Regions from separate parts of the Pseudomonas sp. L5B5 genome, predicted to be linked through region 2. Evidence: predicted binding sites of a transcription regulator. Region 2 holds the regulator's gene; each other region holds the start of a gene.

Region 1 (10,301 bases), 3.2 Mb from region 2:
TCCACCAGCGAAGAGCCGGTGAACGCCCACCCTTCGATCCGCATCTCTCGCGCCGACGGCAGTTTCGCGCCCCTGGACATGGGCCGCCTGAACACCATCGTCAGCGAAGCCTGCGAAGGCCTGGAAGAAGTCGACGGCGACCTGATCCAGCGCGAAACCCTGAAGAACCTGTACGACGGCGTGGCCATCAAGGACGTCAACACCGCCCTGGTGATGACCGCCCGTACCCTGGTTGAGCGCGAGCCGAACTACTCGTTCGTCACCGCCCGCCTGCTGATGGACACCCTGCGCGCCGAAGGCCTGGGCTTCCTGGGCGTGGCCGACAGCGCCACCCACCACGAAATGGCCGACCTGTACGCCAAGGCGCTGCCAGCCTACGTCGCCAAGGGTGTCGAGTTCGAACTGCTGAACCCGGTCCTGGCCGAATTCGACCTGGAGAAACTCGGCAAGGCCATCAACCACGAGCGTGACCAGCAGTTCACTTACCTGGGCCTGCAGACCCTGTACGACCGCTACTTCATCCACAAGGACGGCGTACGCTTCGAACTGCCACAGATCTTCTTCATGCGCGTGGCCATGGGCCTGGCGATCGAAGAGAAGCAACGCGAAGACCGCGCCATCGAGTTCTACAACCTGCTGTCGTCCTTCGACTACATGGCATCGACCCCGACCCTGTTCAACGCCGGCACCCTGCGTCCACAGCTGTCGAGCTGCTACCTGACCACCGTGCCGGACGACCTGTCGGGCATCTACCACGCGATCCACGACAACGCCATGCTGTCGAAATTCGCCGGTGGCCTGGGCAACGACTGGACGCCTGTGCGTGCACTGGGCTCCTACATCAAGGGCACCAACGGCAAATCCCAGGGCGTCGTGCCGTTCCTGAAAGTGGTCAACGACACGGCCGTTGCGGTCAACCAGGGCGGCAAGCGCAAGGGCGCTGTCTGTGCCTACCTGGAAACCTGGCACCTGGACATCGAAGAATTCATCGAGCTGCGCAAGAACACTGGTGATGACCGTCGTCGTACCCACGACATGAACACCGCCAACTGGATCCCCGACCTGTTCATGAAGCGCGTCTTCGATGACGGCAAGTGGACCCTGTTCTCGCCAAACGAAGTACCCGATCTGCACGACCTGACCGGCAAGGCCTTCGAAGAGCGCTACGAGTACTACGAAGCCCTGACCGAATACAACAAGATCAAGGTATTCAAGACCATCCAGGCCAAGGACCTGTGGCGCAAGATGCTCTCGATGCTGTTCGAGACCGGCCACCCGTGGCTGACCTTCAAGGACCCATGCAACCTGCGTTCGCCACAGCAGCACGTGGGCGTGGTCCACAGCTCGAACCTGTGCACCGAGATCACCCTGAACACCAACAAGGATGAAATCGCAGTCTGCAACCTGGGTTCGATCAACCTGCCGAACCACATCGTCGACGGCAAGCTGGACACCGCCAAGCTGCAGCGCACCGTGAACACCGCCGTACGCATGCTCGACAACGTGATCGACATCAACTACTACTCGGTGCCGCAAGCGCAGAACTCGAACTTCAAGCACCGCCCAGTGGGCCTGGGCATCATGGGCTTCCAGGACGCCCTGTACCTGCAGCACATTGCCTACGGTTCCGACGCTGCCGTCGAGTTCGCCGACAAGTCGATGGAAGCGGTCAGCTACTTCGCGATCCAGGCCTCCTGCGACCTGGCCGACGAGCGCGGCTCGTACGAGACCTTCCAGGGTTCGCTGTGGTCCAAGGGCATCCTGCCACTGGATTCGCAACAGATCCTGATCGAAGCCCGCGGCCAGAAGTACATCGATGTCGACCTGAACGAAACCCTGGACTGGGCACCTGTCCGCGCTCGCGTACAGAAAGGCATTCGCAACTCGAACATCATGGCCATCGCACCGACCGCGACCATCGCCAACATCACCGGCGTATCGCAGTCCATCGAGCCGACCTACCAGAACCTGTACGTGAAATCGAACCTGTCGGGCGAATTCACCGTGATCAACCCCTACCTGGTTCGCGACCTCAAGGCGCGCGGCCTGTGGGACTCGGTCATGATCAACGACCTGAAGTACTACGATGGTTCGGTACAGCAGATCGAACGCATTCCGCAGGAGCTCAAGGACCTGTACGCCACCGCGTTCGAAGTCGAGACCAAGTGGATCGTCGATGCCGCCTCCCGTCGCCAGAAGTGGATCGACCAGGCCCAGTCGCTGAACCTGTACATCGCCGGCGCCTCGGGCAAGAAGCTGGACGTGACCTACCGCATGGCCTGGTACCGTGGCCTGAAAACCACCTACTACCTCCGTGCCCTGGCTGCCACCAGCACCGAGAAGTCCACCATCAACACCGGCAAGCTGAATGCCGTATCCAGCGGCGGCGACCATGGCGACAGCGCAATTCTCGCTGCCCCAGCCGGCCCCGCTCCAGTGCCGAAGGCCTGTGCCATCGACGAGCCGGATTGCGAAGCTTGCCAATAAGCTGAGCCGACAGGCGCCCTTGCAGGCGCCTGCCCCAACCCCCGATACGCCACTGGTGTATCGGGGGTTTTCTTTTGCCCCAACAACAGGCCAGCATGCCGGGGCAGCCCCTCCCTCTCCACTCCCCCTGCCTTTCTCCACACCCCAACCGCATGACCAGCCCAGGCCCAGGCAGGTCCTGGCAGCAGAATGCAGGCATGAAAAAGCCCCTCGGAGAGGGGCTTCTTGTCCAGCGTGTCAGCGAACCTGCATCAGGTCATCTGGATGGTGGTCTGCATGATGGTGCTCTGGGTGGAGATGGTCTTGGCGTTCGCCTGATAGTTGCTCTGGGCCTTGATCAGGTTCACCAGTTCGTTGGTCAGGTTGACGTTGGACTCTTCCAGAGAGTTGGACTGAATGGCTCCCAAGGTGCCAGTCTTCGGCGCGTCATAACCCGGGATACCGGACGCGTAAGTCTCTTTCCACTGAGTGCCGCCGACTGGCTGCAGGCCTTGTTCGTTAGTGAAGCTGGCCAGGGAGATCTGGCCGATCGCCTTGGTCTGCTCGTTGCTGAAGTTGGCCAGCATGACACCTGTACCATCGATGGTCAGGTTGCTGATCTGGCCGGTGGAATAGCCGTTCTGCGCGATCACGGTACGGTTGCTGTCGCCAAGCACCGAGCCGGTCTTGGTCATGTCGATGCTGACGCCTGCCGGAGCGGCCTTGGCACCGTTGGGGGTAAAGGTGCCATTGACCACCCGGCCAGGGGTCCAGGCCGCAGCCGACATGACGATCTTGTTACCGGTGATAGTGAACGGGCTGACTGCAGGAGCCGTCGGCGGAGTCATGGAGGCAAGCTTGCCGGACGAGTCGAAATTGATAGTGATCGGCGACTGGAGCGGGTTGTTGAAAGCAGTCCCGTCCGGGTTGCGGCCTTCGATCAGGGTGTAGGTCTGCCACTGGTTAGGGCCGGTCTTGATCATGTACTGATCCATGACGTGCTTGTTGCCCTGGGTATCGTAGACCGGAGTGCTGAAGCTCTTGGTGTAAGTGGTGTTGTCGTTCGGGTCGAACTTGTAGGTCGTCGCCGCCGTGTTGATGGTGGTGGCGTCGGAGTTCAGGTTGATGGTCGAGGAAATCGAGTCGGTTGGCTTCGGCGCCAGGTTCGACGTATCGATCCGCAGGTCGGTCAGAACCCCGTTGATGATCTTGCCGTTGGCATCCACGGCATAACCTTGCAGGCGAGCAGTGCCATCACTGTTGGTGATGTAGCCTTCCTTGTCGGCCTTGAAGGTACCGGCACGGGTATAGGACAGCGAGCCATTGGTGCTCAGCACGAAGAAACCCTGGCCCTGGATGCCCATGTCCAGCACGTTGCCGGTGTTGTTGATGTCACCGTTGGTGAACTGCTGGGACACGTTGGACAGGCGTACGCCGTTACCCACTACCTGAGTGCCGCTGCCCAGCTTGGTGGCCGAGTACACGTCAGCGAATTCCGCGCGGGAAGACTTGAAGCCGGTGGTAGCAACGTTGGCAATGTTGTTGCCTGTCACGTCCAGTTGCTTGTTGGCAGCGTAGAGACCGCTAAGGCCGATATTGAAAGACATATTCCACTCCTTGTGCCGGTTAGTCGGCTCTAGATACCAATGGTTTGTACTTTGGACAGCCCGATAGGACTGCTCATGCCCGCCAGGTTCAGCATCAGCTCACCGCCGGTCTGGCTGATGGTGACGCTGTTGACCGTGGCCGGCAGGTAAGTGATCAGGTCAATGCCCTTGCCATCGATGGTGGTGCTGGCCTTGAACGTATAGCTGCCCGGTTCCGCCTTGGTACCGTCAGTCTTGGTACCGTCCCAGACGAAGCTGGCGCTGCCGGCTTTCTGGCTACCCATGTCGATGGTCTTGACGGTCTTGCCGTCCTTGTCGGTGATGGTCACGGTGACCGAGCTCACACTGGCCGGCACGCTCACCGAGCCGGTCATGCTCTTGCCGGTATCGACCTGGGTGTTACCGGTCTGGACGATCACCGAACGGCCTACCAGGGACGACGCCTGCAAGGCCTGGGACGACTTGTAGTTGCCCGTGATGGAGTTCACCGAATCATTGAGGGTGGTGATCCCTTCCAGAGTCGAGAACTGTGCCAGCTGGGCCACGAACGCACTGTTGTCCTGGGGATCCAGCGGGTTCTGGTTCTTCAGCTGGGTCACCAGCAATTTGAGGAACGCATCCTTGCCCAGGGCCTTCTTGCCGGAAGCGCTGTTGGTTGCGGCAGCCAGGCCATCGGCACTGGTATTCGCCGTCTTTTTCGACGAATTGGCCAACACATCCTTGAGGGATGGGGCTGTAGTGGTATCAGTAACGCTCATCGAATTCGCCCCTTATCACTGACCCAGGGTCAGGACCTTCTGCATCATGGTCTTGGCGGTGTTCATCATCTCGGCGTTGGTCTGGAACGAACGACTGGCGGAAATCATGTCGGCCATCTCCTCCACTACGTTGACGTTGGGGTAAAAGACATAACCCTTGGCATCAGCGGCCGGATGGTTGGGCTCGTAGCGGGCCTCGAGATTGCTCTGATCCTCGACGACACCCAGCACCTGCACACCCTGGCCGGCTGCATCCTGGTTCTGGAACAGCGAGCCGCTGTCACCGCCCTGGGCATTCTGGAACATGGTGGCGAACACCGGATGGCGTGCACGGTAGGTCTGGTCGATGCTCGACGAGACGCTCTCGGCGTTGGCGATGTTACTGGCGACGGTATTCAGACGGGTGGTCTGAGCGCTCATGCCACTACCGGCAATATTGAAAACACTGGCAAGGGACATGGATTACTCTCCGCGCAGGGCTGCAACCAGCCCTTTGAATTTGCTGTTGAGCAGCGTGAAGCTGGCCTGGAATTCCACCGCGTTCTGCGCATAGTTCGATTGCTCGAGCTGGGCATCCACGGTGTTCTGGTCGATCGAGGGCTGCATCGGGGTGCGATATTGCAGCGATTCGTCGCCACTGCTCACACCTTGCGCTTCGATATGCCGGTTATTGGTCAGGTTCAGGCCGAATGTGCCCTTGTTGGCCTTGTCGTTCTGCTCGGCGAGCACAGCGGAAAAGTCCAGGTCCCGAGCCTTGTAGTTCGGGGTGTCGGCGTTGGTGATGTTGTTGGCCAGGACTTCGGCACGCTTGGCGCGAAAGCCAAGTGCCTGTTCGTGGATACCGAGCGCTTTATCGAAGCTGATGCTCATTTCGGGAAACCTTTGGGTGACCTGATTTTTCGTTGGCTTGAACAAAGCAATCTGCGTGCCAAATAGCAAAGCCCCGTAAACAGGGGCTTTGCGGGCAGCGGCAAGGCGGCAAATGCCAGAAAAGCGGCAATGGTTTTCCGCGAAGTGCCGGCAAAGCGGCAATCACCCTGCCGTTCCGGCATGAATGGCAGGCATGAAAAAAGGAGGCCCGAGGGCCTCCTTTTCGTGTCGATCACCGGCAGCGATCAGCGTAGGTTATTTCGCCTGGTAGATGATCCCCGGGTTGCACTGCACCATCTGGTAAAGGTCCGGCAAACCGTTGAGCGCCTCGGATGCCCCCAGGAACAGGTAGCCACCCGGCTTCAAGGTGCTGTGGATACGCATCAGGATGTCCTTCTTCACCTCCGCCGAGAAATAGATCAGGACGTTGCGGCAGAACACCATATCGAACTTGCCCAGGCTCGCGTAGCTATCCAGCAGGTTGAACGAGCGGAACTCGACACGGTTCTTGATCGGCGCCTTGACCACCCAGCGGCCCGGCCCCTTGGGGTCGAAATAACGCTGCAGGCGCTCGGCCGACAAGCCACGACCGATAGCCAGGCTGTCGTATTCGCCAGTCTTGCAGTTGTTGAGCATGGTCCCCGACAGGTCGGTGGCAACGATCTGCGCGCCCATCTTCAACTGACCCATGTTGCTGCGCTCGAACTCGTCGATGGACATCGACAACGAGTAGGGTTCCTGCCCCGACGAACAGGCCGCGGACCAGATCCGCAAGCGCTGGTTGGGACTGGCCTTGATCGCTTCGGGAAGCACCTTGTTCTTCAACACCTCAAAAGGATAGGTGTCGCGGAACCACAAGGTCTCGTTGGTCGTCATGGCGTCCACCACCATCTCGCGCAAACCGCCGCGAGGCTGGGTCTGGATACGCTGGACCAGCTCGCCCAAGGTTTTTATACCTTGCTGCTCCATCAGTTTGTTGAGACGGCTCGAGACCAGATATTGCTTGTTTTCCCCGAGCAAAATACCACAGGCTTTTTCCAGGAAGACCCGGAACTGTTCAAAATCCAAATTACCCGTAGACAATGCTGCCGCCTCTTAAATCTAGGTCCACCAAGGGCCGCTGCCCTCAGCTGTGGTCTGCTGCTTTGATCCGGTCGACTACCCGGGATGCCAGGTCATCAGGACGGAACTTGGCAAGGAAGTCATCGGCACCGACCTTCTTCACCATCGCCTGATTGAACACCCCTGACAACGAAGTATGCAGGATGATATGCAGCTTTTGCATGCGTGGATCATTACGTATCTCGGCCGTGAGGGTGTAACCGTCCATTTCGGGCATCTCGATGTCGGAAATCATCATGAGGAATTCCTCTTCCGGCTTCTTGCCCTCGTCAACCAACTTGCGCAGGTAGTCCAGCGCCTGTCGGCCGTCGTTCAACGCCACCACTTCAACGCCCACGGTCTGCAGGCAGCGAGTGACCTGCTTGCGCGCCACCGACGAATCGTCGACGGTCAGCACCCGCAGGGAAACGGCCTTGTGCTGGGTCTCGACATCCACCACTCCGACCGAAATCGACTCGGAGGTGGGCGCGACTTCCGCCAGCACTTTCTCCACATCGATGATTTCGACCAGCTGGCTGTCCACCCGGGTCACCGCCGTGAGGTAGTGATCGCGCCCGGTCCCCTTGGGTGGCGGATGGATCTCTTCCCAGTTCATGTTGACGATGCGTTCCACCGAGCGCACCAGGAAACCCTGGGTCTTGGTGTTGTACTCAGTGATGATGACGAACGGATTGCTCTGATCCTGCAAACCGCCGGACCCCGTGGCCATTGCCAGATCCAGGATCGGAATGGTCGCCCCTCGAATATTCGCGACACCACACACGACAGGATTGGATTTGGGCATCAGGGTCAGCTTCGGGCATTGCAGCACCTCGCGAACCTTGAATACGTTGATCCCGTAGAGCTGCCCGCCGTCCAGACGGAACAGCAGCAGCTCCAGGCGATTCTGCCCAACCAATTGCGTGCGCTGGTTTACCGAATCCATTACACCAGCCATGCCCAGACTCCCCAAAGCTTTAAGATCCGACGCACGCTCATCGCTAAACGGCACGGCGCTTGCTTTTTAACTGTTATGAACGCCAAAACGACATTTTTTCGACGCCTGACATCACCTGGCCGCAGAGTGCTCTGCGCCCTTGCGATGCTGTGCATTTTAAACCCTGGCGGCCCTGCCGTTGCTGATTCGGTCACCCTGCCTGATCTACTTATCGGCGTCACTCAAGGGTTTCTTGAATTCACGGTAGAAGACTACCTGGCAACCAGTCAAACGGAAGGACGCTATGAAATCGAGGTCAAGCAGCTCGATCCACGAATGCACATGCCTGCCTGCGACAAGGAATTGACAGCCAGCCTGGAAAGTCCGGCCCAGCCCCTGGGGCGAGTGACGGTCAAGGTCCGCTGCGAAGGCACCTCGCCGTGGGGGGTGTTCGTGCCAGCCCAGGTCAAGCTATTCCGCGAAGTAGTCACCAGTACTCGCCCCCTCAAGCGCGCCGCCATCATCGAGCCTGAAGACGTGGCATTGCGTGAGCGGGACATCAGTTCGAACAGCCAGGGCTACCTGACGTCGGTGGACCAGGCCATTGGTCAGAAACTTGTCCGACCAATGGTCGCCGATCAGCTCATCACCCTGGTCCACCTGGAACAGGCGGAGGTGGTGCGCAAGGGCGATCAGGTAGTGATCAGCGCACGCAGCGGCTCATTGAATGTACGAATGCCCGGCGAGGCGCTGTCCAACGGCGGCATGAGCGAACAGATCAGGGTCAAGAACCTGAACTCGCAACGGGTGATCAAGGCTCGGGTCATTGCACCGGGCCAGGTGGAAGTGGCCATGTAGATCACTGGCGCTTGTCCGGCTCGTTCCCTAAACTGTGATCGATAACGGGTCACAGATACCTGCCTCGGCTTGTCGACAATTGAGCCTAAAGTTTTCCAGGGTATGGCCGAGAACATGGCAAGCGTCCAAATACCCAGAGGTTTTACTCATCATGGTCATCGATTTCAGCCGTTTGAACAGTTCCCCCTCACTGACAGGCAGCACGCGTGCCGGCGCCAGCAAGGAAACCAGTGAGGCCGGCAAACCCGCGCCCCAGGTGACCACCGCCGAGACCAGCAAAAGTGGGGAATCGGTACACCTCAGCAATGAGGCCCAACAGTTGCAACGAATCACTGACAAGCTGCGCGACCAGCCTGTTGCCGACAAAGCTCGGGTGGAGGCGCTGAAACAAGCCATCGCCGACGGCAGTTACAAAGTCGACAGCAACCGTGTAGCCAGCAAACTGCTCAACTTCGAAGCCCAGCGCTAGCCACAGGCTTGCGCCAGGCTTTTGGACGCTTAATTCCCAAGGCCAGCCATGCACGACACCAATCTACTGCAACTGATCAACGATGACCTTGTTCCAGCTCAACAACTGCTGGAACTGCTCCAGGCCGAATCCATAGCCCTGCATGGCCGCGACATGCCGCTGCTGGAGGAGATCCTGGCGCAGAAACAGGCGCTGATCGTCTTGCTGGAGCAGCATGGCCGCACACGCACTCAGGTCCTCGACAGCCTCGGCCTGCCGGCCAATCGCGAAGGCCTCGAACAGCTGGCCGGCCATTCCAGCCTGGGCACGCAACTGCTCGAGCAAGGCGACCTGCTGGTCCAGTTGCTGGCTGAATGCCAGGCAACCAACGAACTCAACGGTCGCTCGATCCAGATCCAGCAAGCCACCACTGCCAACCAGTTGAAAATCCTCAACGGTGGCGAACCTCCAGCCCTCTACGACGCCCGCGGCACAACCTCGATGCTTGCGAAGCAACGCCCACTCAGTCAGGCTTAGGCCACAAAAATGAGCGCGTGCTATCAAGCCGCGAAACATGCTGGCAAAATGCTAGCCCCTGCGTGTAGTTGTATTTTGTCTGGAGATTGATGAACCGTGTTCACTGCATCAAGCGCGGAAGATGCTCCGCAGCCACCCAAGGTGCTTACCACCCCGTTGGAGATCTCCTCCAACCTCCGGTTGCTGCAAGAAAGCCACGACCCTCTGATCATCACTTTCCATGAGCGCAGCCAGCGCTTCCAGAGCTACATGGTGGAAGTCGATCGCGACAGCAACATGATCGCGCTCGACGAAATGATCCCCCGTGACGGTGAACGCTTCATGCTGGCCGGCGAGCCGTTTCGCGTCGAAGGTTTCCATGACGGCGTGCGCATCGCCTGGGAAAGCAACGGCCTGCCAACCCTGGACGAATCCAATGGCGGCCGCTGCTACCGCACCCCGCTGCCGGACGAAGTGGTTTACCACCAGCGCCGCAATGCCTTCCGCGCCGCCTTGAAGCTGGCCCAACTGGTGGACATCGAACTCAGCGGCGACAAGCTCAAGTCGCCCCTGACCGGCAAGCTGCTGGATATTTCCGCCACCGGCTGCAAGCTGCGCTTCGACGGCGAAATCTCTGCCCGCCTGCAACTGGGCCAGGTCTACGAGCGCTTCATCGCCGCCCTGCCCTTTGGCAGCATGACCGCTCCCGTAGAGCTGCGTTACCTGCACTATGAAGAGAG
Region 2 (10,301 bases):
AGCGTGATGAAGTCGGCGTAGGAAACCAGCCAGCGTTCGTGGTTGACGTGTTCTTCATGCTGACGACGACGAGCCATAATCAGTCCATGAAGCCTTGCAGCTTCAACTCGATGGAACGCGGGTTCTCGCCTTCGGCGATCGACAGGATGCCCTCCAGGAGCATCTCCCGGTACCGCGACTGGCGCAAAGCGATGGATTTTAGCTTGGCCGCAACCGGCAACAGCACCAGGTTGGCACTGGCCACACCGTAGATCGTGGCAACGAAGGCCACGGCGATACCGCTACCCAGCTGGGACGGATCGGCCAGGTTGCCCATGACATGGATCAGGCCCATCACCGCACCGATGATGCCGATGGTCGGCGCGTAGCCGCCCATGCTCTCGAATACCTTGGCAGCTTCGATATCCCGGCTTTCCTGAGTGTAGAAATCCACCTCGAGGATGCTGCGGATGGCTTCCGGCTCGGCGCCGTCCACCAACAGCTGCAAGCCTTTGCGCGAATAGGTGTCCGGCTCGGCATCCGCCACGCCCTCCAGGCCCAGCAGGCCCTCCTTGCGTGCGGTCAGGCTCCAGTTGACGACCCGGTCGATTCCGCCGGCGAGGTCGACTCGCGGCGGAAACAGAATCCACGCCAGGATCTGCATGGCGCGCTTGAAGGCACTCAGCGGCGACTGCAGCAGGGCCGCGCCGATGGTGCCGCCCAGCACGATCAGCGCCGCCGGGCCGTTGGCCAGGGCCGACAGGTGACCACCTTCGAGGTAGTTGCCGCCGATGATGGCAACGAACGCCATGATGATCCCGATAAGGCTGAGGACATCCATTACAGGCACGCCTCGACCAGGTGTCGGCCGATATCGTCCAGGCTGTACACCGCGTCCGCCAGGTTGGCCTTGACGATCGCCATGGGCATGCCATAGATCACGCAGCTGGCTTCATCCTGGGCCCAGACCGCGCTGCCGCCCTGCTTGAGCAGCCGCGCGCCTTCACGGCCGTCGGCGCCCATGCCGGTGAGCACCACCGCCAGAACTTTGTCGTTGTAGGACTTGGCTGCAGAACCGAAGGTGATATCCACGCATGGCTTGTAGTTCAGCCGCTCGTCACCGGGCAGGATCTTCACCGCCCCCCGCCCGTCGATCATCATCTGCTTGCCGCCAGGGGCCAGCAGGGCCAGCCCGGGACGCAGGATGTCGCCGTCCTCGGCCTCCTTCACGCTGATCTTGCACAGCTTGTCCAGGCGCTCGGCGAAGGCCTTGGTGAAAGCCGCCGGCATGTGCTGGATCAGCACGATGGGCGCAGGGAAGTTGGCCGGCAGCTGGGTCAGCACCCGCTGCAGCGCTACCGGGCCGCCAGTGGACGTGCCAATGGCCACCAACTTGTAGGCCTTGCGCTTGGGCGCTGGCGCAGCCGGGCTCGCGGCAGGCGCCGCGGTGCGGCTGGGGACCGGAGCCGGGGCTGGCGCAGCCGGACGACTGCTGCCGAAACTGGATGCGCTCGGCGCCGGTGCGCTGCTCTGCGGTGCCGGAGTGCTGTAGCTGCTGAAGCGCCGGTTGCTGCGCGAAATGCTGTGGACCTTCTCGCACAGCAACTGCTTGACCTTCTCGGGGTTGCGCGAGATGTCTTCGAAATTCTTCGGCAGGAAATCCACTGCCCCGGCATCCAGCGCGTCGAGGGTCACCCGGGCGCCTTCATGGGTCAGGGAAGAGAACATCAGGACCGGCGTCGGGCAGCGCTGCATGATGTGCCGCACTGCAGTGATGCCATCCATCATCGGCATCTCGTAGTCCATGGTGATCACGTCCGGCTTGAGGGCCAGGGCCTGATCGATCGCCTCTTTACCATTGGTCGCGGTACCGACGACCTGGATGCTCGAATCCGCTGAAAGAATTTCCGAGACGCGGCGGCGGAAAAAACCCGAATCGTCCACCACCAGGACTTTGACTGCCATAAACACTCCGTTAGGTGGGGCGAGGCAACCGCCCCTCCCCGCCGAATCAAATACGCCGTGCGGCGTAACGCTTGAGCATGCTCGGGACATCGAGGATCAGCGCGATGCGGCCGTCACCGGTAATGGTGGCGCCGGACATGCCCGGGGTTCCCTGAAGCATTTTGCCCAAGGGCTTGATGACCACTTCTTCCTGGCCCACCAGTTGGTCGACGACGAAGCCGATCCGCTGGGTACCCACCGAAAGGATCACTACGTGGCCCTCGCGCTGCTCTTCATGAGCGGCGGAACTGACCAGCCAGCGCTTGAGGTAGAACAAGGGCAAGGCCTTGTCCCGCACGATCACCACTTCCTGGCCGTCCACCACATTGGTGCGCGACAGGTCGAGGTGGAAGATTTCGTTGACGTTGACCAGCGGGAACGCAAACGCCTGGTTGCCGAGCATGACCATCAGGGTCGGCATGATCGCCAGGGTCAGCGGCACCTTGATCACGATCTTCGAGCCCAGGCCCTTGGTCGAGTAGATGTTGATCGAGCCGTTGAGCTGGGAAATCTTGGTCTTGACCACGTCCATGCCCACGCCACGACCGGAGACATCGGAGATCTCGGTCTTGGTGGAGAAGCCCGGGGCGAAGATCAGGTTGTAGCACTCGGTATCGCTCAGGCGGTCGGCAGCGTCCTTGTCCATCACGCCGCGCTTGACGGCGATGGCTCGCAGGACATTGGGGTCCATGCCCTTGCCGTCGTCGGAAATCGACAGCAGGATGTGGTCGCCTTCCTGCTCGGCCGCCAGCACCACCTTGCCCTGCCGGGACTTGCCCGAGGCCTCGCGCTCTTCCGGCGACTCGATACCGTGGTCCACCGCGTTGCGCACCAAGTGCACCAGCGGGTCGGCCAGGGCTTCCACCAGGTTCTTGTCGAGGTCGGTTTCTTCCCCCACCAGTTCCAGGTTGATCTCTTTCTTGAGCTGCCGGGCCAGGTCGCGAACCAGGCGCGGGAAACGCCCGAAGACCTTCTTGATCGGCTGCATGCGGGTCTTCATTACCGCGGTCTGCAGGTCGGCGGTGACCACGTCGAGGTTCGACACCGCCTTGGACATGGCTTCATCGCCGCTGTTGAGACCCAGGCGCACCAGGCGGTTACGCACCAGCACCAGCTCGCCCACCATGTTCATGATTTCGTCCAGGCGCGCGGTATCCACCCGTACCGTGGTTTCCGCTTCGCTGGCCGGCTTTTCGGCCGGGGCGGCAGCTGGAGCACGGGCCGGGGCAGGCGCGGCAGCCGGCTTGGGTGCCTCGGCCTTGGCTTCTGGCTTGGCCGCAACAGGCTTGGCCACTGCGGCGCTGGCGGGAGCTGGGGCGACAGCAGGAGCCGCCACCGCCGCCGCTGGCTTGGCAGCGCCCGGGGACTCGGAGAACTTGCCCTTGCCGTGCAACTCATCGAGCAGGGACTCGAACTCATGATCGGTGATCAGGTCGCCGCCAGCGGCTAATGCTCCGGCGGCAGCACCAGAGGAGGCAGTGGCGGTGGCCACTGCCGGCTCCAGTGCGTCAACGGCAAAGTTGCCCTTGCCGTGCAACTGGTCCAGCAGGGCTTCGAATTCGTCATCGGTAATTTCATCGCTGCCAGCGGCAGCACCGCTGGCGGCGCTGGCCGCTGCAGGTGCAACGGCGTCAGGCGCGAACTGCCCCTTGCCATGCAACTGGTCCAGCAGGGACTCGAACTCGGCATCGGTGATGTCATCACTGGCCGGTTCGCCCTCACCCGCCACAGCAGCGGCAGGCGCAGCTTCGGCACCGGCCTTGGCAGCGTTCAGCGAGTCGAGCAGCAATTCGAACTCGTTGTCAGTGATATCGCCCGATGCGGCCTCGGCCTCGGGTTGCACCGCAACTTCCACCACCTCTTCCACCACGGGGGCGGGAGCCGGTTCGGCGCCGGCCGGCTCGGCCAGGCGTGCCAGGGCGGACAACAGTTCAGGTGTCGCAGGAGTGATCTCGGTGCGCTCACGGACCTGGCCGAACATGCTGTTCACCGTGTCCAATGCCTCGAGCACCACGTCCATCAGTTCCGAATCGACTCGCCTTTCACCCTTGCGCAGGATGTCGAAGACGTTCTCGGCGATGTGGCAGCACTCCACCAGCTCGTTGAGCTGGAGGAAGCCGGCGCCCCCTTTAACAGTGTGAAAACCGCGAAAAATTGCGTTGAGCAGATCCGCATCATCCGGCCGGCTTTCCAGCTCGACCAGTTGTTCGGACAGTTGCTCTAGAATCTCGCCGGCCTCAACCAGGAAATCCTGAAGGATCTCTTCATCGGCGCCGAAGCTCATTAATGGGTGCTCCTAGAATCCAAGGCTGGAAAGCAAATCGTCAACATCGTCCTGACCGGACATGACGTCTTCCCGTTTATCGGCATGAATCTGCGGACCTTCACCCTTGGCGAGATGTTTTTGCGGATCTTTTTCCGCCAGGATCGATTCGCGGTCATGTTCGATACCGGCAAAACGATCGACCTGGCTGGCCATCAAGACGAGCTTGAGCAGATTGCTTTCGACTTCCGTGACCAACTGGGTCACACGCTTGATCACCTGGCCCGTGAGGTCCTGGTAATCCTGCGCCAGCAGAATGTCGTTGAGGTGACCGGAGATGGTGCGGGTTTCCTGCTCGCTGCGAGTCAGAAAACCGTCGACCCGACGCGCCAGCTCGCGAAACTCCTCGGCTCCGACCTCGCGCCGCATGAAGCGCCCCCAGTCCACGCTCAAGGCCTGGGCTTCAGCGCTCAGGCCGTTGACCAGCGGGGTGCTGCTCTCCACCAGGTCCATGGTGCGGTTGGCCGCAGCCTCCGTCAGCCGGACCACATAGGACAGGCGCTCGGTGGCATCCGTGATCTGCGAAACTTCCTCGGCTTGCGGCATGTGCGGGTCAATCTGGAAATTGACGATCGCGCTATGCAGCTCGCGGGTAAGCTTGCCCACTTCCTGGTACAGGCCGCGGTCACGGGTCTGGTTGAGCTCATGGATCAGTTGCACGGCTTCGCCGAACCTGCCCTTCTCCAGACTCTCGACCAGTTCCAGTGCATGTTTTTTCAGGGTCGACTCAAAGTCGCCCAGTGAAGATTCGTTATGCTCCATAGCTCCCCCGTGGCGCAATGGTTACGCATCTCAACCGATGCGTTCGAAGATCTTCTCGATCTTCTCTTTCAGCGCCTGGGCCGTGAATGGTTTGACGACATAGCCGTTAACACCAGCCTGGGCAGCCTCGATGATCTGCTCGCGCTTGGCTTCGGCAGTCACCATCAGTACCGGCAGGTGCTTGAGCTTTTCATCGGCGCGCACATGGCGCAGCAGATCGATGCCGGTCATGCCTGGCATGTTCCAGTCCGTTACCAGAAAGTCGATGCTCCCGCTGTTGAGTACCGGGATGGCGGTAGTGCCATCGTCGGCCTCGACCGTGTTGGTGAAACCCAGATCACGCAACAGGTTTTTTATGATCCGCCGCATCGTTGAGAAGTCATCAACGATGAGGATTTTCATGTTCTTGTCCAATTCGACCTCCAAGCAGTCTTAAACGCGTCCAGTATCTGGGCGCGCCGTTCAATCAATCCGGCATAACACACAACGACTGCATGGAGCACATACTGCAAGACCGGCAAGGCGCCAGGCCTGACCGGTCTTGGGCGCAGTGTCCCCACACTGCCTATCAGCGCGCTCGCCACTCCCCCAAACGCCCCCGCAAGCGGGCTGCGCACTGGCTGTGTAACTGGCTGACCCGCGATTCGCTGACCCCCAGGACCTCACCGATTTCCTTGAGGTTCAGCTCTTCGTCGTAGTACAGCGCCAACACCAGTCGCTCGCGCTCCGGCAAATTGGCAATCGCATCCGCCAACGCGGCCTGGAAGCGTTCATCCTCCAGGTCCCGTGACGGCTCGAGATGAGCACTGGCGCCATCCTCGTGCAGCCCTTCATGTTCGCCGTCCTGCAACAGGTCGTCGAAACTGAACAGCCGGCTGCCCAGGGTGTCGTTCAAAATCCCGTAATAATCGTCGAGACTCAATTGAAGTTCGGCCGCAACCTCGTGATCTTTAGCGTCACGACCGGTTTTAGCTTCAATTGCGCGAATGGCATCACTGACCATGCGTGTATTACGGTGCACTGAACGCGGTGCCCAGTCGCCTTTGCGAACCTCGTCGAGCATCGCCCCGCGGATACGGATACCCGCATAGGTTTCGAAACTCGCGCCCTTGCTCGCATCGTATTTGGTCGACACTTCGAGCAATCCGATCATCCCGGCCTGAATCAGGTCTTCTACCTGAACGCTGGCCGGCAACCGCGCCAGCAGGTGATAGGCAATACGCTTGACCAGGGGCGCATAGCGCTCGATCAGTTCGTACTGGCTGTCACGCGCCGACTTCTTGTAGAGGTTGTAGCCACTGGCAGTCATAGCACCGGTCCCGCTGTTTGATGCACTAGCCGCTCGACAAAGAACTCCAGGTGCCCGCGTGGGTTCGCAGGCAGTGGCCAGGTATCGACTTTCTGCGCGATGGCCTTGAATGCCAATGCACATTTCGAACGAGGAAAGGCCTCATAGACCGCACGCTGCTTTTGCACGGCCTTGCGCACGCTTTCGTCGTAGGGAACTGCGCCGACGTATTGTAAGGCCACGTCCAGGAAGCGATCCGTGACCTTGGTCAACTTTGCAAACAGGTTGCGCCCTTCCTGGGGGCTCTGGGCCATGTTGGCCAGGACCCGGAAGCGGTTCATGCCGTAGTCGCGGTTGAGCAGCTTGATCAGCGCGTAGGCGTCGGTGATCGAGGTCGGTTCGTCGCAGACCACCAGCAGCACTTCCTGGGCCGCGCGCACGAAACTGACGACCGAATCACCAATGCCCGCAGCCGTGTCGATCACCAGTACATCGAGGTTGTCGCCAATGTCGCTGAAGGCCTGGATCAGGCCGGCATGCTGGGCGGGACTCAGGTGCACCATGCTCTGGGTGCCCGAGGCAGCCGGCACGATGCGAATGCCACCAGGCCCCTGCAGCAGCACATCGCGCAGCTCGCAGCGGCCCTCGATGACATCGGCCAGGGTACGTTTGGGGGTCAGGCCCAGCAGGACATCGACATTGGCCAATCCCAGGTCGGCGTCCAGCAGCAAGACTCGCCGGCCGAGCTCAGCCAGAGCCAGGGACAAGTTCACTGACACATTAGTCTTGCCGACGCCACCTTTGCCGCCGGTCACCGCAATCACCTGTACGGGATGCATGCTGCCCATGTTCTTTCTTTACCTTGTCTTACTTAGACGGGGCCACATAACTGGCTGCGTGTTCACCATTGGAACAATGCCTGGCAGACCATCGATGTAGATACACTGCAATCTATCCATGAGTACCTCAACCGACCCGCTTGGCCGGGTTGTGGTACAGGTCAGCGAACATATCGGCCATGGCCTCTTCGCTGGGTTCTTCCTGCATCTGCACGCTCACGGCGCGACTCACCAGCTGATGCCGGCGAGGCAGGTGCAGGTCGTCAGGAATCCGCGGCCCATCGGTCAGATAGGCAACCGGCAGTTCGTGACCGATGGCAAGGCTCAACACCTCGCCGAGGCTGGCTGTTTCATCCAGTTTAGTCAGGATGCACCCAGCCAGACCACAGCGCTTGTAGCTGTGGTAGGCAGCGGTGAGCACCTGCTTCTGGCTGGTGGTGGCCAGCACCAGGTAATTCTTCGCCCGGATCCCGCGGCCGGCCAGGCTTTCGAGCTGCATGCGCAGCGCCGGGTCACTGGCTTGCAGGCCGGCGGTATCGATCAGCACCACGCGCTTGCGCAGCAGCGGGTCCAGGGCCTGGGCCAGGGACTGGCCGGGATCGACATGGGTCACCGAGACATTGAGGATGCGCCCCAGGGTCTTGAGCTGCTCCTGAGCGCCGATACGGTAGCTGTCCATGCTCACCAGCGCGATGTTCTGAGCGCCGTACTTGAGCACGTAGCGCGCCGCCAGCTTGGCCAGGGTGGTGGTCTTGCCCATGCCGGCAGGACCGACCATGGCAATGACCCCGCCTTCTTCCAGAGGCTCGACTTCCGGCGTCAGGATCATCCGCGCCAGGTGCGCCAGGAGCATGCGCCAAGCCTGGCGCGGCTCCTGGATATCCGTGATCAGTGCCAGCAGGTCGCGAGCCAGCGGGCCGGACAGGCCAATGCGCTGCAAGCGACGCCAGAGGTTGGCCTGTTCGGGCCGGCTGCCTTGCAACTGGCTCCAGGCCAGGGAACCAAGCTGAACTTCCAGCAGCTCGCGCAAGCCATTGAGCTCGGAACGCATGGAGTCCAGGGCGCGGTTGTCGGTCGCAGGCGCAACAGGCGCCGGCGCCGGGCGTGGGCGCTCAGTCAGGGTCGGCTCGATCAGTGGCTCGGCCGCTGTCAGCGGCAGCCCGGCGAACAGCTGGCGATTGCTGATCGAGGTCGTGTCACCCTCGCCCCGCAGGCTCAGCTCGGCCTGGGCGGTGACGATCCGCGACTGGGTCTTGCGCAGCTCGTCCTCGAGTTCCATGTTCGGAACCCGCGGCGACAGAGCCGACAACTTGTAATCCAGCGCCGCCGTCAACTCGACGCCACCGGCGATCCGGCGGTTACCGATGATGGCAGCCTCGGCGCCCAACTCATCACGAACCAGTTTCATGGCCTGACGCATATCGGCGGCGAAAAAACGCTTAACTTGCATAACCCACTACCTCAGCCGTTGGGCCCTACTGTCGCAACGATGGTCACTTGCTTGTTGTCGGGAATTTCCTGGTATGCCAGCACATGCAGACCCGGGACGGCCAGACGACCGAACCGTGACAGCATGGCGCGAACCGGACCCGCTACCAACAGAATCACCGGTTGACCTTGCATCTCTTGACGCTGCGCCGCTTCGATCAGCGAACGCTGCAGCTTCTCTGCCATGCTTGGCTCGAGCAGAACGCCTTCTTCCTGGCCTTGTCCTGCCTTCTGCAAACTGCTGAGCAAAATCTGTTCCAACCTTGGCTCCAACGTGATCACAGGCAGCTCGGACTCAGTACCTACAATGCTTTGGACGATGGCGCGAGACAATCCGACGCGCACTGCGGCAACCAAAGCGGCAGTATCTTGACTCTTGGCGGCATTGTTGGCGATAGCCTCGGCAATGCTGCGGATGTCTCGTACCGGCACCTGCTCGGCCAACAGCGCCTGCAAGACCTTGAGCAACTGCGACAACGACAGCACGCCTGGCACCAGCTCCTCGGCCAGCTTGGGCGAGCTCTTGGCCAGCACTTGCATCAGTTGCTGGACTTCCTCGTGGCCGATCAGCTCGCTGGAGTGCTTGTACAGAATCTGGTTCAAGTGCGTGGCGACCACGGTACTGGCGTCCACCACGGTGTAGCCCAGGGACTGCGCCTGGGGCCGCTGGCTGATCTCGATCCACACTGCCTCCAGACCGAAAGCCGGGTCCCGGGCGGCAATCCCATTGAGCGTGCCGTAGACCTGCCCCGGGTTGATCGCCAGTTCACGGTCCGGATAGATCTCGGCCTCGGCCAGGATCACCCCCATCAGGGTCAGGCGATAGGCGCTGGGCGCCAGGTCCAGGTTGTCGCGGATGTGCACGGTGGGCATGAGGAAACCCAGGTCCTGGGAGAGCTTCTTGCGCACCCCCTTGATCCGTGCGAGCAACTGCCCACCCTGGTTGCGGTCCACCAGGGGAATCAGGCGGTAACCCACTTCCAGGCCGATCATGTCGATCGGGGTCACGTCATCCCAGCCCAGCTCCTTGGTCTCCATGGCGCGCGCCGGAGACGGCAGCAGCTCTTGCTGACGCTGGATCTCTTCCTCGGCACGGACCTTGGCCTGGTTCTGCTGACGCCAGAGCAGGTAGGCCGCACCACCGGCCACTGCCGCCAGACTGAGGAAGGAGAAGTGCGGCATGCCTGGCACCATCCCCATCACCGCCATCAGCCCCGCCGCCACCGCCAGCGCCTTGGGCGAAGCGAACATCTGCCGGTTGATCTGCTTGCCCATGTCCTCGGAGCCCGAGGCCCGGGTGACCATGATCGCCGCCGCGGTGGACAGCAGCAGCGATGGCAACTGCGCCACCAAACCGTCACCGATGGTCAGCAAGGCATAAACCTTGCCCGCATCGGCAAAGCTCATGTTGTGCTGGAAGATACCGACCGCCATGCCGCCGATCAGGTTGATGAACAGGATCAGCAGGCCGGCGATGGCATCACCACGCACGAACTTGCTGGCACCGTCCATCGAACCGTAGAACTCGGCCTCCTGGGCCACCTCGGCTCGCCGGGCCTTGGCCTGGTTCTGATCGATCAGGCCAGCGTTCAGGTCGGCATCGATAGCCATCTGCTTG
Region 3 (10,301 bases), 270 kb from region 2:
ATAAGGCCAAACGCAGTCCCTAATTTCTTGCGAAATAGCGCCATAATCAATTAAATAAGCACCACCACACGCTGCAATCAGAATATTCCAAGATCTAACATCACTATGATAAAGACCGGAAGACTCCAGCTCTACTAATTGTTCTAAAACATCTTTAAGTATACGTTTACGATCCAGCAAAGAGTCGTCAAGTACGTTAAGCAGCAGTTCTCCTTGAAGACGCTGCATAACCACCCAGCCCTCCCGCTCAGTTTCAGAAGTAACTATTGGTACGGCCACAGGGTAGCCAGGAGGCGCACTAGACAAAAACATCCTTTCACGAAGAAATTCGAGGCGATTGTGTTCTGTTCTTGGACCTACAAAATGGTACTGCTTGACTACTTCTTGGGGCCCAAAAAAATATCTCCGGGTTCCTTCATGCGTGTTATTTGCTAGCGCGTGGGATTCGTTGCTCCATGTATCGAACACCCCTGCTTTGTCTTTGACGATCCAATAGTTATTGCTGGCAACATAAAGCGGACGCTCCACGCTTGTAAGATGCGTCTTACAACGAGCGGCCTCACGAACGAACGTAACAGCCTCAAGCAAAATTAAAGGATCTTCGGGCTGAGAGCCAGCCCAATATAAATCTCCCTCACGAAGTGCAACTTCCAGAATCAGCGCACCACACATAGCCGCAGCTTTCTGAAATAAACGCTTTACCTCATCAATTCCACGCTCATGAATTACATGATGAAAAACGCTCAACCCGAGTACTAAGTCGTACTGCCCAGGCTGTAATTTATCAATTACGTCTTCAACACGCCCTATTTCAAAAGCCGCGTTAAATTCAGGATTTTCCTCTGCGAGCGCATCGCATACAGCGATATTTTTATCAAGAAAATCGATCCCCCTAACCGACGCACCACGAGAGGCGAGACTTAAGCTGAAATACCCCTGAGCACAACCCAAATCCAGAACTTTGAGAGGTCGACCGAGAAGCGCCTGTAACGCGTCATAAATAACTGCGATAACTTCGAGCCTATCCGCACAGGGACGCGAAGCATGATCTGAAAAATCAGAATGACCAAATATGGGTTGGTATACCTCTGGCAAGTCCGCTACCAATTGCTCAATCATGCGCTACAACCTCGGCTTCCGAAGGGTCCTGATACTCGATATTGAAGATGGCCTGCATATCCGATAGCCCCCAGAACTGGACGACCCTGCTGATTTTCAACATAACCGCATCATAGCGTCGGTCTAATGGCAGCAAATCCCCCATCAACGGGTTGCCCGACGAAATACCAAATGAGACCAAATGATCTCCAGCGTTCAAATTCAACGGGAGTGAGAACCTGAACATTCTGATATCGCCGGCCCTCACCGAGATAGCAGATTGACCGCGACTTGAAACAAAGGAGTTCGTACCATACAGGAAGATACCATCCAGCGTTTTTATCAAAAAGCCAGGCACAACACTTTCAAAATCGGCATCGAACCTGACCTTGAAGTAAAAATCACCATTTGAGTTACTCTCGATCTGTGATGGGAAGCGCTCACCATCGACAATGACCAGATAATCCAGAATCGCAGCGCCACCGTGGCCCCACCGATATTCAGCGGGGTTGTAACCTGCGCGAGTGGCAAAAACATCGTTGGTGTTCAAAAAGTCTTCTGAAACAAGGCCCGGACTTGCGACTTCCGTTTCATGACCTACACCTTTCTTCTTGCCAAAAAGCTCATCGAGATAGCGATTGGTAACCTCCCGGGAAGGGCCATCGAACCCAACACGACCGTTCTTGAGCAGAATGGCCCTTTCGCAATGCCGAACAATATCATCAGCACTATGGGACACCAGAATCAGGGTCATTCCCTCTTCCCGATATTGCTTGATTCGCTTGAAGCACTTGGCTTGAAAATAGCTATCGCCGACCGAAAGGGCCTCATCGACGATTAACAAATCAGGTCGAAACGCGGTGGACACCGCAAAAGCGACCCGCATTTGCATACCGCTGGAGTAGGTTCGCACAGGCTCATCAAAGTACTCGCCGATCTCGGCGAAGGCCTCGATTTCCGGCATCGCCTCAGCGATCTGGGCAACGCTGAAGCCCATCAAACCGGCAGAGTGAAAGACATTCTGGCGCCCAGTCAACTCAGGAGTGAAACCCATCCCCAACTCCAGGATGGCGGCAATACGACCATTCACCTGCACGCTGCCTTCGCTGGGCTGCAGAGTGCCCGTAATCATTTTAAGCAACGTCGACTTGCCGGCACCATTTTGGCCCACAATCCCAATCGACTCGCCGGGACGGATCGAAAAACTTACATCTTTCATTACCCAATGTTCTTCACTGGGTTTTATCGGCAAACCAAACCAGCGACCGATACGCTGAAACTCCGAGGCGTAGACTCTGTAGGCTTTGCCCAAATGACTGACACTTAGCAGGTTCATAGCACATCCACCATTTCTGGCGCTGCACGCCTGAACATAATCAAGCCTAACAACATGAGTACAATCGCAATAACCGCCGGCACCAACAGCCCATCGAGATTCGGCGTTCGCGCATGAACCAACACATCATGATAAGCAGTCACAATCGGGTACATCGGATTGAAACCCAGCAGGCCCTTGAAGTCCTCGGGGATGATATTGTCGGGATAAACAATCGGCGTAAACCAGAACCAGGCTTGCAGGACTATCGGTACGACCTGGCCGGTATCGCGAACAAATACATTCAACACTCCCAACACCAGGCCAATGCCCACTGCCAGCGCCGTAATAACAACAGTCAGCGGCACAATCCAGAGAATCTGCAAGCTGACAGACTGACCAAGCAGCGCAAAAACCACCAGCAACGCAACAAATAGCAACCCGTAATTAAGCAAACACGACCCCACCGCAATTACAGGCAAGGTAATTCGCGGAAAGCGCATTTTCTTCATCAAGTTACCCTGATCGATAAACAGCGTCAGGCACCGTCCGGTGATTTCAGCGAACAAGCTCCACGCCAGAATGCCCGCCATCAGGTAGAGGGCATATGCATACTTATTATCAATGCCCGGCAACTTCGCAGCCAACACGTTGGACAGCACCAAGGCATAAATCGCGACTTGCGCCAGCGGGTTAATAATCATCCAAAGCCCACCCAGACGACTACGGGCGAAACGGGCTACGAATTCATTGCGAATAGACGACCAGACGAAGCCCCGATAATCCCAAAGACTTCTAAACAACCCCAACATCGCTGACTCCTGAAAAAAAGTCAGGCTGGTGCCTGACTTATTGCAACACCTACTGTCACGCTCAATCCCTTCTTGCACAAGGAACCGAAGCGCAAGAAGCGGACCATCGATCAGTTTTGAGACAAGTCTCAGTTAGCGACCCTGCCATAGATATCTTCAAAACGAACAATGTCGTTTTCACCCAAGTAGTCACCGCTTTGTACTTCGATCAACACCAAGTCGATCACACCGGGATTTTCCAAGCGGTGGGTATGCCCTGCAGGAATAAACGTCGACTCGTTGGTATTCAGCAAGAACTCACGGTCATTATTCACCACGCGCGCCATCCCACTGACCACAATCCAGTGCTCGCTGCGATGGTGATGCATCTGCAGCGACAACGAACCTTGAGGCTTGACCACAATGCGCTTGATCTTGAAGCGCGTCCCCTCTTCCAGGGTGGTGTAAGCCCCCCACGGACGCTGCACGGTGGTGTGATCAAGGTGGGAGCAATGGCCGTTTTTCTTCAACTGCGCAGTGATCACCTTGATGTCTTGCGCATGGTCCTTGTGAGCGACCAGCAAAGCATCCGGCGTATCGACAATGATCAGGTTTTCAACCCCGACCAACGCGGCCAGGCGACGCTGGCTGCGCACGTAGTTGTTGGTGGAGGCATGAAGGATGGCTTCGCCTTCGATACGGTTGCCTTGCTCGTCCGCTGGCGAGAGTTCACTCATGGCATTCCAGGAGCCAATGTCACTCCAGCCAATATCGCAAGGTATGGTCGCCACTTTGCTGGAGCGTTCCATCAGTGCGAAATCGATGGAAATGTCCGGGACTTTGGCAAAACTTTCCGGCTCCAGATGCAGACTGCGATGGCTGTTGCCTTGCATCACACCGGAGCCAGCGAGGCACAGATCTATGGCACTGGCGACGTCCGGTGCACAGAGCGCCATTTCTTCAATAAGCGTGCCCGCCCGGAAACAGAACATCCCGGAGTTCCAGTAATACTCACCGGACACCAAGTAGTCTTTCGCGGTATCCAAATCTGGTTTTTCGACGAATCGCTTGACCTTGAAGCCCTTGCCTAATGACACGCCGGTATCTTTTTGAATGTAGCCGTAGCCCGTTTCCGGGTATTCGGGCTTCACACCAAACGTCACCAACCAGCCGTCCCGGGCCAGCTGAGATGCGGACTCGACTGCGGCAGTGAACGCCGCCTGATTGTCGATCAGGTGGTCCGCCGGTAGCACCAGCATAATCGCATCAGGACCGTGAGTTCGGGCCACTTCCTGCGCCGCCAATGCAACGGCGGCAGCGGTGTTGCGGCCGAAAGGCTCGAGGACAAAACCCAGGTTGGTGAAATTCGGAGCCGTGGCGCCGTATTCATCCAGGGTTTTGAAATAGAGATCACGATTTGTGATCGTCAATACTTCAGTTACGTCATTTAACGCCAAGGCACGACTGTATGTTTTTCGAATCAAATTGCCACCATCGGGCAATTCGATAAACGGCTTGGGATGAGCAGTACGTGAAACAGGCCATAGGCGGCTGCCAGAACCGCCACAAATAATGACTGGAACGAGTGTCACGCTGTACTCCTTTATTTATCAGGCCAAAAGCTCACCAACACGAATGACGCCGACTCGCAGGCCCCGACATAGAGCCTTCCTGGCCCTAGACAAACCACACCGAAAAAATGCTGGACATGTATAAAAGTAAGTCACTTTTCTTACAGAAATAAGGGTACATTCTTCACTGGATGTTAATTTTTGTCTAGGAAAAGCCGGGTCTATAGCCGCGCAGCTACCCGCATTCAGATAGGTAAAACTAGCCTGCCATTCACAACGGTTCACTTCTTGTGAATTCAGACACACAGCTTTACAAATCGTGCGATGGTTCTTTATGACTTTTCGCTCGCATTTCGCGCGGACCGGGATATTACGATGCATAAAAGGCTTGCACACTGTCGCCGGACATTTAGAGAAATTTCCTTCAACTATTCCGAAAACCTGCCGACAACCTACCAAAGCCTTGCGGATTGAAAAAACATGCGTAACAACCAGCCTGTCACTCAGCGCGAACGTACCTTCCCGGCTCAACAACGGTTGATTTCCACAACCGATGCCAAGGGCGTCATCACCTACTGCAACGACGCCTTCGTCGAAATCAGTGGGTTCTCCCGCGAAGAACTGGTTCGCGCACCGCACAACCTGGTGCGCCACCCGGATGTGCCACCAGCGGTATTCGCGCACATGTGGACCACGTTGAAACAAGGCTTGCCATGGATGGGCATCGTCAAGAACCGCTGCAAGAGCGGCGACCATTACTGGGTCAACGCCTACGTGACCCCGGTATTCGAAGGCAGCAAGGTGGTGGGTTATGAGTCGGTACGGGTCAAGCCCACTGCCGAACAGGTGCGCCGCGCCGAAGCCCTCTACCAGCGCATCAACCAGGGCAAGTCGGCCATTCCCAAACGCGACAAGTGGCTGCCGGTGCTGCAGGACTGGCTGCCGTTCATCCTCGTCAGCCAACTGAGTTTCATGATCGGTGCGTGGCTCAACTCCCATTGGGGCTTCGTTCTCGCCGCCGGCCTTTCGGTGCCGCTGGGCCTGCTGGGCCTGACCTGGCAGCAGCGGGGCCTCAAGCGTCTGTTGCGCCTGGCCGAGCAGACCACCTCGGACCCGTTGATCGCCCAGATGTACACCGACAGCCGGGGTGCCCAGGCTCGCCTGGAGATGTCGATCCTCAGCCAGGAGGCACGCTTGAAGACCTGCCTTACACGCCTGCAGGACACCGCCGAGCACCTCAACGAACAGGCACGGCAATCCGACACACTGGCCCACAACAGCTCCAGCGGCCTGGAGCGCCAGCGCCTGGAGACCGAACAGGTGGCCACTGCGGTCAACCAGATGGCCGCCACCACCCAGGAAGTGGCCAGCCATGTGCAGCGCACCGCCGACGCCACCCAGGAAGCCAACCGCCTGACCGGCCGCGGGCGCAACATCGCCGGGGAAACCCGTGAAGCCATCCAGCGCCTGTCGGTGGTGGTGGGCGAGACCGGCCAGACCGTGACCCAGTTGGCCAAGGACAGCGACGAAATCGGCGGCGTAGTGGATGTGATCAAGGGCATCGCCGACCAGACCAACCTGCTGGCGCTAAACGCCGCCATCGAGGCAGCCCGCGCCGGCGAGATGGGTCGCGGCTTCGCCGTGGTGGCCGATGAAGTGCGCCAGCTGGCACAGCGCACCAGCGAATCCACCGGGCAGATCCACACCCTGATCGCCAAGTTGCAGCAAACCGCCGCAACCGCCGTGCAGACCATGGACGCTGGTCATCGCCAGGCTGAAGAGGGTGTGGCCCGGGTTCTGGAAGCCGACCAGGCGCTGGTGGGCATCAGCGAAGCGGTGGCCAACATCACCGACATGACCACCCAGATCGCCGCCGCCACCGAAGAGCAGAGCTCGGTGGCCGAGGAAATCAGCCGCAACATCAGCACCATCGCCCAACTGGCGGACCAGACCTCGGAGCAGGCCCAGCACTCGGCCGAACTCAGCGAGGCCCTGACCCTCACCGCCCATACCCAGTACTCGCTGGTAGAGCGGTTCAACCGCTAACCCAGCAAGGGGCATTAAAAAAACCGGAAGCAGGTGCTTCCGGTTTTTTTATGCCTGGCCACACCAGGCGCTCAACCTACCGCCCGCAGGAACCCGGCGACCCTGGCGGCAGCGGACTCCAGGTGTTGCTCGTGACTGACCCCCGAGGCCTTCAGGGGCTTGAGATCGTGATCGGCCGCCACCAGCCATTCCAGCTCGATCACAGGTGCCAGGTCATAGGCCTCTACCGCCGGACGATTGCCCAGGGCATCGCGCTCGCCCTGCACGATCAGCGTTGGCGTGGTCAGCTCGGCCAGGTGCGCCACCCGGGGTTTTTCAGGCTTGCCAGCCGCATAGAAGGGATACCCCAGGCAAACCAGGGCCTCAGCCTGCAGTTCGTCGACCAGCAGACTGGCCATGCGCCCGCCCATGGACTTGCCGCCCACCGCCAGCGCCCCGGTGACATAAGGTCGCACCTGGGCATACACCTCCCGCCAGCACTCCTGGAGCCTGGGCGCCGGATTGGGGGGGCGCTTGCCGCCATCCAGGCGCCGCTGCGCCATATAGGGGAATTCAAAACGCAGGACGTTCACACCATGCCGGGCAAGGCGTGCAGCGATCTCGTTCATGAACCCGCTGTCCATCGGCGCTCCAGCGCCGTGAGCCAGGATCAGCGTCGGTGACCGGCATGGGTCGGCCACCGACGCGACATCCCACAACCAGCCCCGTTCCCGCACGCACTGCGCCCATTGATCCCCGTCAATACTGGCCTTGTGCTCATTGCTCATGCTTGCCTCGCTTTTAGTCTGCCTATAACTCCAGACGAAGTGGGCGCGCCGTGCTGCGCGCAGTCGCTTTCACTTCAGCTGAACCGTGGATGGGGAACCATGAACACTTCTATCAGTACCGCCTACAACTACAAGGTGGTCCGCCAATTCGCCATTATGACGGTGGTGTGGGGCATCGTCGGCATGGGGCTCGGGGTTTTTCTCGCTGCCCAGTTGGTCTGGCCCGAACTCAACTTCGATCTACCGTGGACCAGCTTCGGCCGCCTGCGGCCATTGCACACCAACGCGGTGATTTTCGCCTTCGGTGGCTGCGCACTGTTTGCCACATCGTTCTATTCGGTGCAGCGCACCTGCCAGACCACGCTGTTCGCGCCGAAGATCGCCGCGTTCTGCTTCTGGGGCTGGCAACTGGTGATCCTGCTGGCGGCCATCAGCCTGCCACTGGGCTACACCAGCTCCAAGGAGTACGCCGAGCTGGAATGGCCGATCGATATCCTGATCACCATTGTCTGGGTCGCCTACGCCATCGTGTTCTTCGGCACCCTGGTCAAGCGCAACACCAAGCATATCTATGTGGGTAACTGGTTCTTCGGCGGCTTCATCATCACCGTGGCCATCCTGCATATCGTCAACAACCTGGAACTGCCCGTCAGCCTGACCAAGTCCTACTCGCTGTATGCCGGTGCGACCGATGCCATGGTGCAATGGTGGTACGGCCACAACGCCGTGGGCTTCTTTCTGACCGCGGGCTTCCTGGGGATGATGTACTACTTCGTGCCCAAGCAGGCCGAGCGTCCGGTGTACTCGTATCGCCTGTCCATCGTGCACTTCTGGGCACTGATCACCCTGTACATCTGGGCCGGCCCGCACCACCTGCACTACACCGCGCTGCCGGACTGGGCGCAGTCGCTGGGCATGATCATGTCGCTGATCCTCCTGGCTCCGAGCTGGGGCGGCATGATCAACGGCATGATGACCCTCTCGGGCGCCTGGCATAAGCTGCGCAGCGACCCGATCCTGCGGTTCCTGGTGGTCTCCCTGGCGTTCTACGGCATGTCGACCTTCGAAGGTCCGATGATGGCGATCAAGACCGTCAACGCCCTCTCCCACTACACCGACTGGACCATCGGCCACGTACACGCCGGCGCCCTGGGCTGGGTAGCGATGATCTCCATCGGCTCGCTGTACCACCTGATCCCGAAAGTCTTCGGCCGCGAGCAGATGTACAGCCTCGGCCTGATCAATACCCACTTCTGGCTGGCCACCATCGGCACCGTGCTCTACATCGCCTCGATGTGGGTCAACGGCATCGCCCAGGGCCTGATGTGGCGTGCGGTCAACGAGGACGGCACCCTCACTTACTCCTTCGTCGAAACCCTGGTGGCCAGCCATCCAGGCTTCATCGTGCGACTGGTGGGTGGTGCGATCTTCCTCAGCGGCATGTTCCTGATGGCTTACAACACCTGGCGCACCGTGCGTGCCGCGGCGCCAGCCGAAGTCAACGCCGCTGCGCAGATGGCCTGAGGAGTCCGCCATGAAACACGAAACGATTGAAAAAAACGTCGGCCTGCTCATGCTGCTGATGGTCTTCGCGGTGAGCATCGGCGGCCTGACCCAGATCGTCCCGCTGTTCTTCCAGGACGTCACCAACAAGCCGGTCGAAGGCATGAAGCCCTATACCGCGCTGCAACTGGAAGGTCGCGACATCTACATCCGCGAAGGCTGCGTACAGTGCCACTCGCAAATGATCCGTCCGTTCCGCGCCGAAACCGAACGTTACGGCCACTACTCGGTTGCCGGTGAAAGCGTCTGGGACCATCCGTTCCTGTGGGGCTCCAAGCGGACCGGCCCGGACCTAGCCCGCGTTGGCGGCCGCTACTCCGACGACTGGCACCGTGCGCACCTGTACAACCCGCGCAACGTCGTGCCCGAGTCGAAGATGCCGGCCTACCCATGGCTGGTGACCGCCCCGGTGGACAGCAGCCATACCGAAACCAAGCTCAAGGTCATGCGCACCCTTGGCGTGCCGTACACCGACGAAGACATCGCCGGCGCGACCGCCTCGCTCAAGGGCAAGACTGAAATCGACGCCCTGGTGGCCTACCTGCAAGTGCTTGGCACTTCGATCAAGAGCAAGAGGTGAGCCATGGGTTTTGCACTCGATAGCGGCATGATCCGCGGGCTCGGGACCCTGGTAGTGATGATCGCCTTCGTCGGCTTGTCGATCTGGGTGTTCAACGCCAAACGCAATCCCGAGTTTGCCCAGGCACGCCTGCTGCCCTTCGCCGACGATCCGGCGGCGAGCACTTCATCTGATGACGCTCAACCTCAAGAGCCTGCAACAAGGAGCATTCGGCCATGACCACCTTCTGGAGTACGTGGATCTGCGTACTGACCATCGGCAGCCTGATCGGCCTGACCTGGCTGCTGGTGGGCACCCGCCGGGGCGAAACCAAGGGCAGCGTGGACCAGACCATGGGTCACGCGTTCGATGGCATCGAGGAATACGACAACCCCCTGCCGCAATGGTGGTTCCTGCTGTTCGCCGGCACCCTGGTGTTTTCCGTCGGTTACCTGATCCTCTACCCGGGTCTGGGCAACTGGAAAGGCATCCTGCCGGGCTATGAAGACGGCTGGACCCAAACCAAGGAATGGGAAAAGGAAATGGCCAAGGCGGATGTGAAATTTGGTCCGATCTTCGCCAAATTTGCTG

What was found. Region 2 encodes FliA, which starts transcription of late flagellar genes. Its sites were predicted from a motif close to CTAAAGTTTNNNNNNNNNNNGCCGNTAA; they were not measured.
Region 1: the regulator FliA is predicted to act here: its motif matches at 8,683-8,710, upstream of flgM (flagellar biosynthesis anti-sigma factor FlgM).
Region 3: the regulator FliA is predicted to act here: its motif matches at 5,199-5,226, upstream of LGQ10_RS09345 (methyl-accepting chemotaxis protein).

Annotation. Positions count from the first base shown of each region.
Region 1 is NZ_CP084742.1:5,956,508-5,966,808, reverse strand. Features, by position in the region: gene LGQ10_RS27515 (ribonucleoside-diphosphate reductase subunit alpha) at 1-2,487, shown strand, start outside; gene flgE (flagellar hook protein FlgE) at 2,739-4,073, opposite strand; gene flgD (flagellar hook assembly protein FlgD) at 4,103-4,831, opposite strand; gene flgC (flagellar basal body rod protein FlgC) at 4,847-5,290, opposite strand; gene flgB (flagellar basal body rod protein FlgB) at 5,294-5,701, opposite strand; gene cheR (protein-glutamate O-methyltransferase CheR) at 5,957-6,784, opposite strand; gene LGQ10_RS27485 (chemotaxis protein CheV) at 6,828-7,760, opposite strand; gene flgA (flagellar basal body P-ring formation chaperone FlgA) at 7,836-8,597, shown strand; gene flgM (flagellar biosynthesis anti-sigma factor FlgM) at 8,749-9,066, shown strand; gene LGQ10_RS27470 (flagella synthesis protein FlgN) at 9,115-9,582, shown strand; gene LGQ10_RS27465 (flagellar brake protein) at 9,679-10,301, shown strand, end outside.
Region 2 is NZ_CP084742.1:2,351,890-2,362,190, forward strand. Features, by position in the region: gene motD (flagellar motor protein MotD) at 1-77, opposite strand, end outside; gene LGQ10_RS10630 (flagellar motor protein) at 80-820, opposite strand; gene LGQ10_RS10635 (protein-glutamate methylesterase/protein-glutamine glutaminase) at 820-1,944, opposite strand; gene LGQ10_RS10640 (chemotaxis protein CheA) at 1,991-4,267, opposite strand; gene LGQ10_RS10645 (protein phosphatase CheZ) at 4,280-5,068, opposite strand; gene LGQ10_RS10650 (chemotaxis response regulator CheY) at 5,099-5,470, opposite strand; gene fliA (RNA polymerase sigma factor FliA) at 5,637-6,377, opposite strand; gene fleN (flagellar synthesis regulator FleN) at 6,374-7,204, opposite strand; gene flhF (flagellar biosynthesis protein FlhF) at 7,323-8,645, opposite strand; gene flhA (flagellar biosynthesis protein FlhA) at 8,657-10,301, opposite strand, start outside.
Region 3 is NZ_CP084742.1:2,078,764-2,089,064, forward strand. Features, by position in the region: gene LGQ10_RS09325 (glycosyltransferase) at 1-1,119, opposite strand, end outside; gene LGQ10_RS09330 (ABC transporter ATP-binding protein) at 1,112-2,434, opposite strand; gene LGQ10_RS09335 (ABC transporter permease) at 2,431-3,225, opposite strand; gene LGQ10_RS09340 (mannose-1-phosphate guanylyltransferase/mannose-6-phosphate isomerase) at 3,354-4,796, opposite strand; gene LGQ10_RS09345 (methyl-accepting chemotaxis protein) at 5,256-6,821, shown strand; gene LGQ10_RS09350 (alpha/beta family hydrolase) at 6,893-7,588, opposite strand; gene ccoN (cytochrome-c oxidase, cbb3-type subunit I) at 7,688-9,112, shown strand; gene ccoO (cytochrome-c oxidase, cbb3-type subunit II) at 9,123-9,731, shown strand; gene LGQ10_RS09365 (cbb3-type cytochrome oxidase subunit 3) at 9,735-9,950, shown strand; gene ccoP (cytochrome-c oxidase, cbb3-type subunit III) at 9,947-10,301, shown strand, end outside.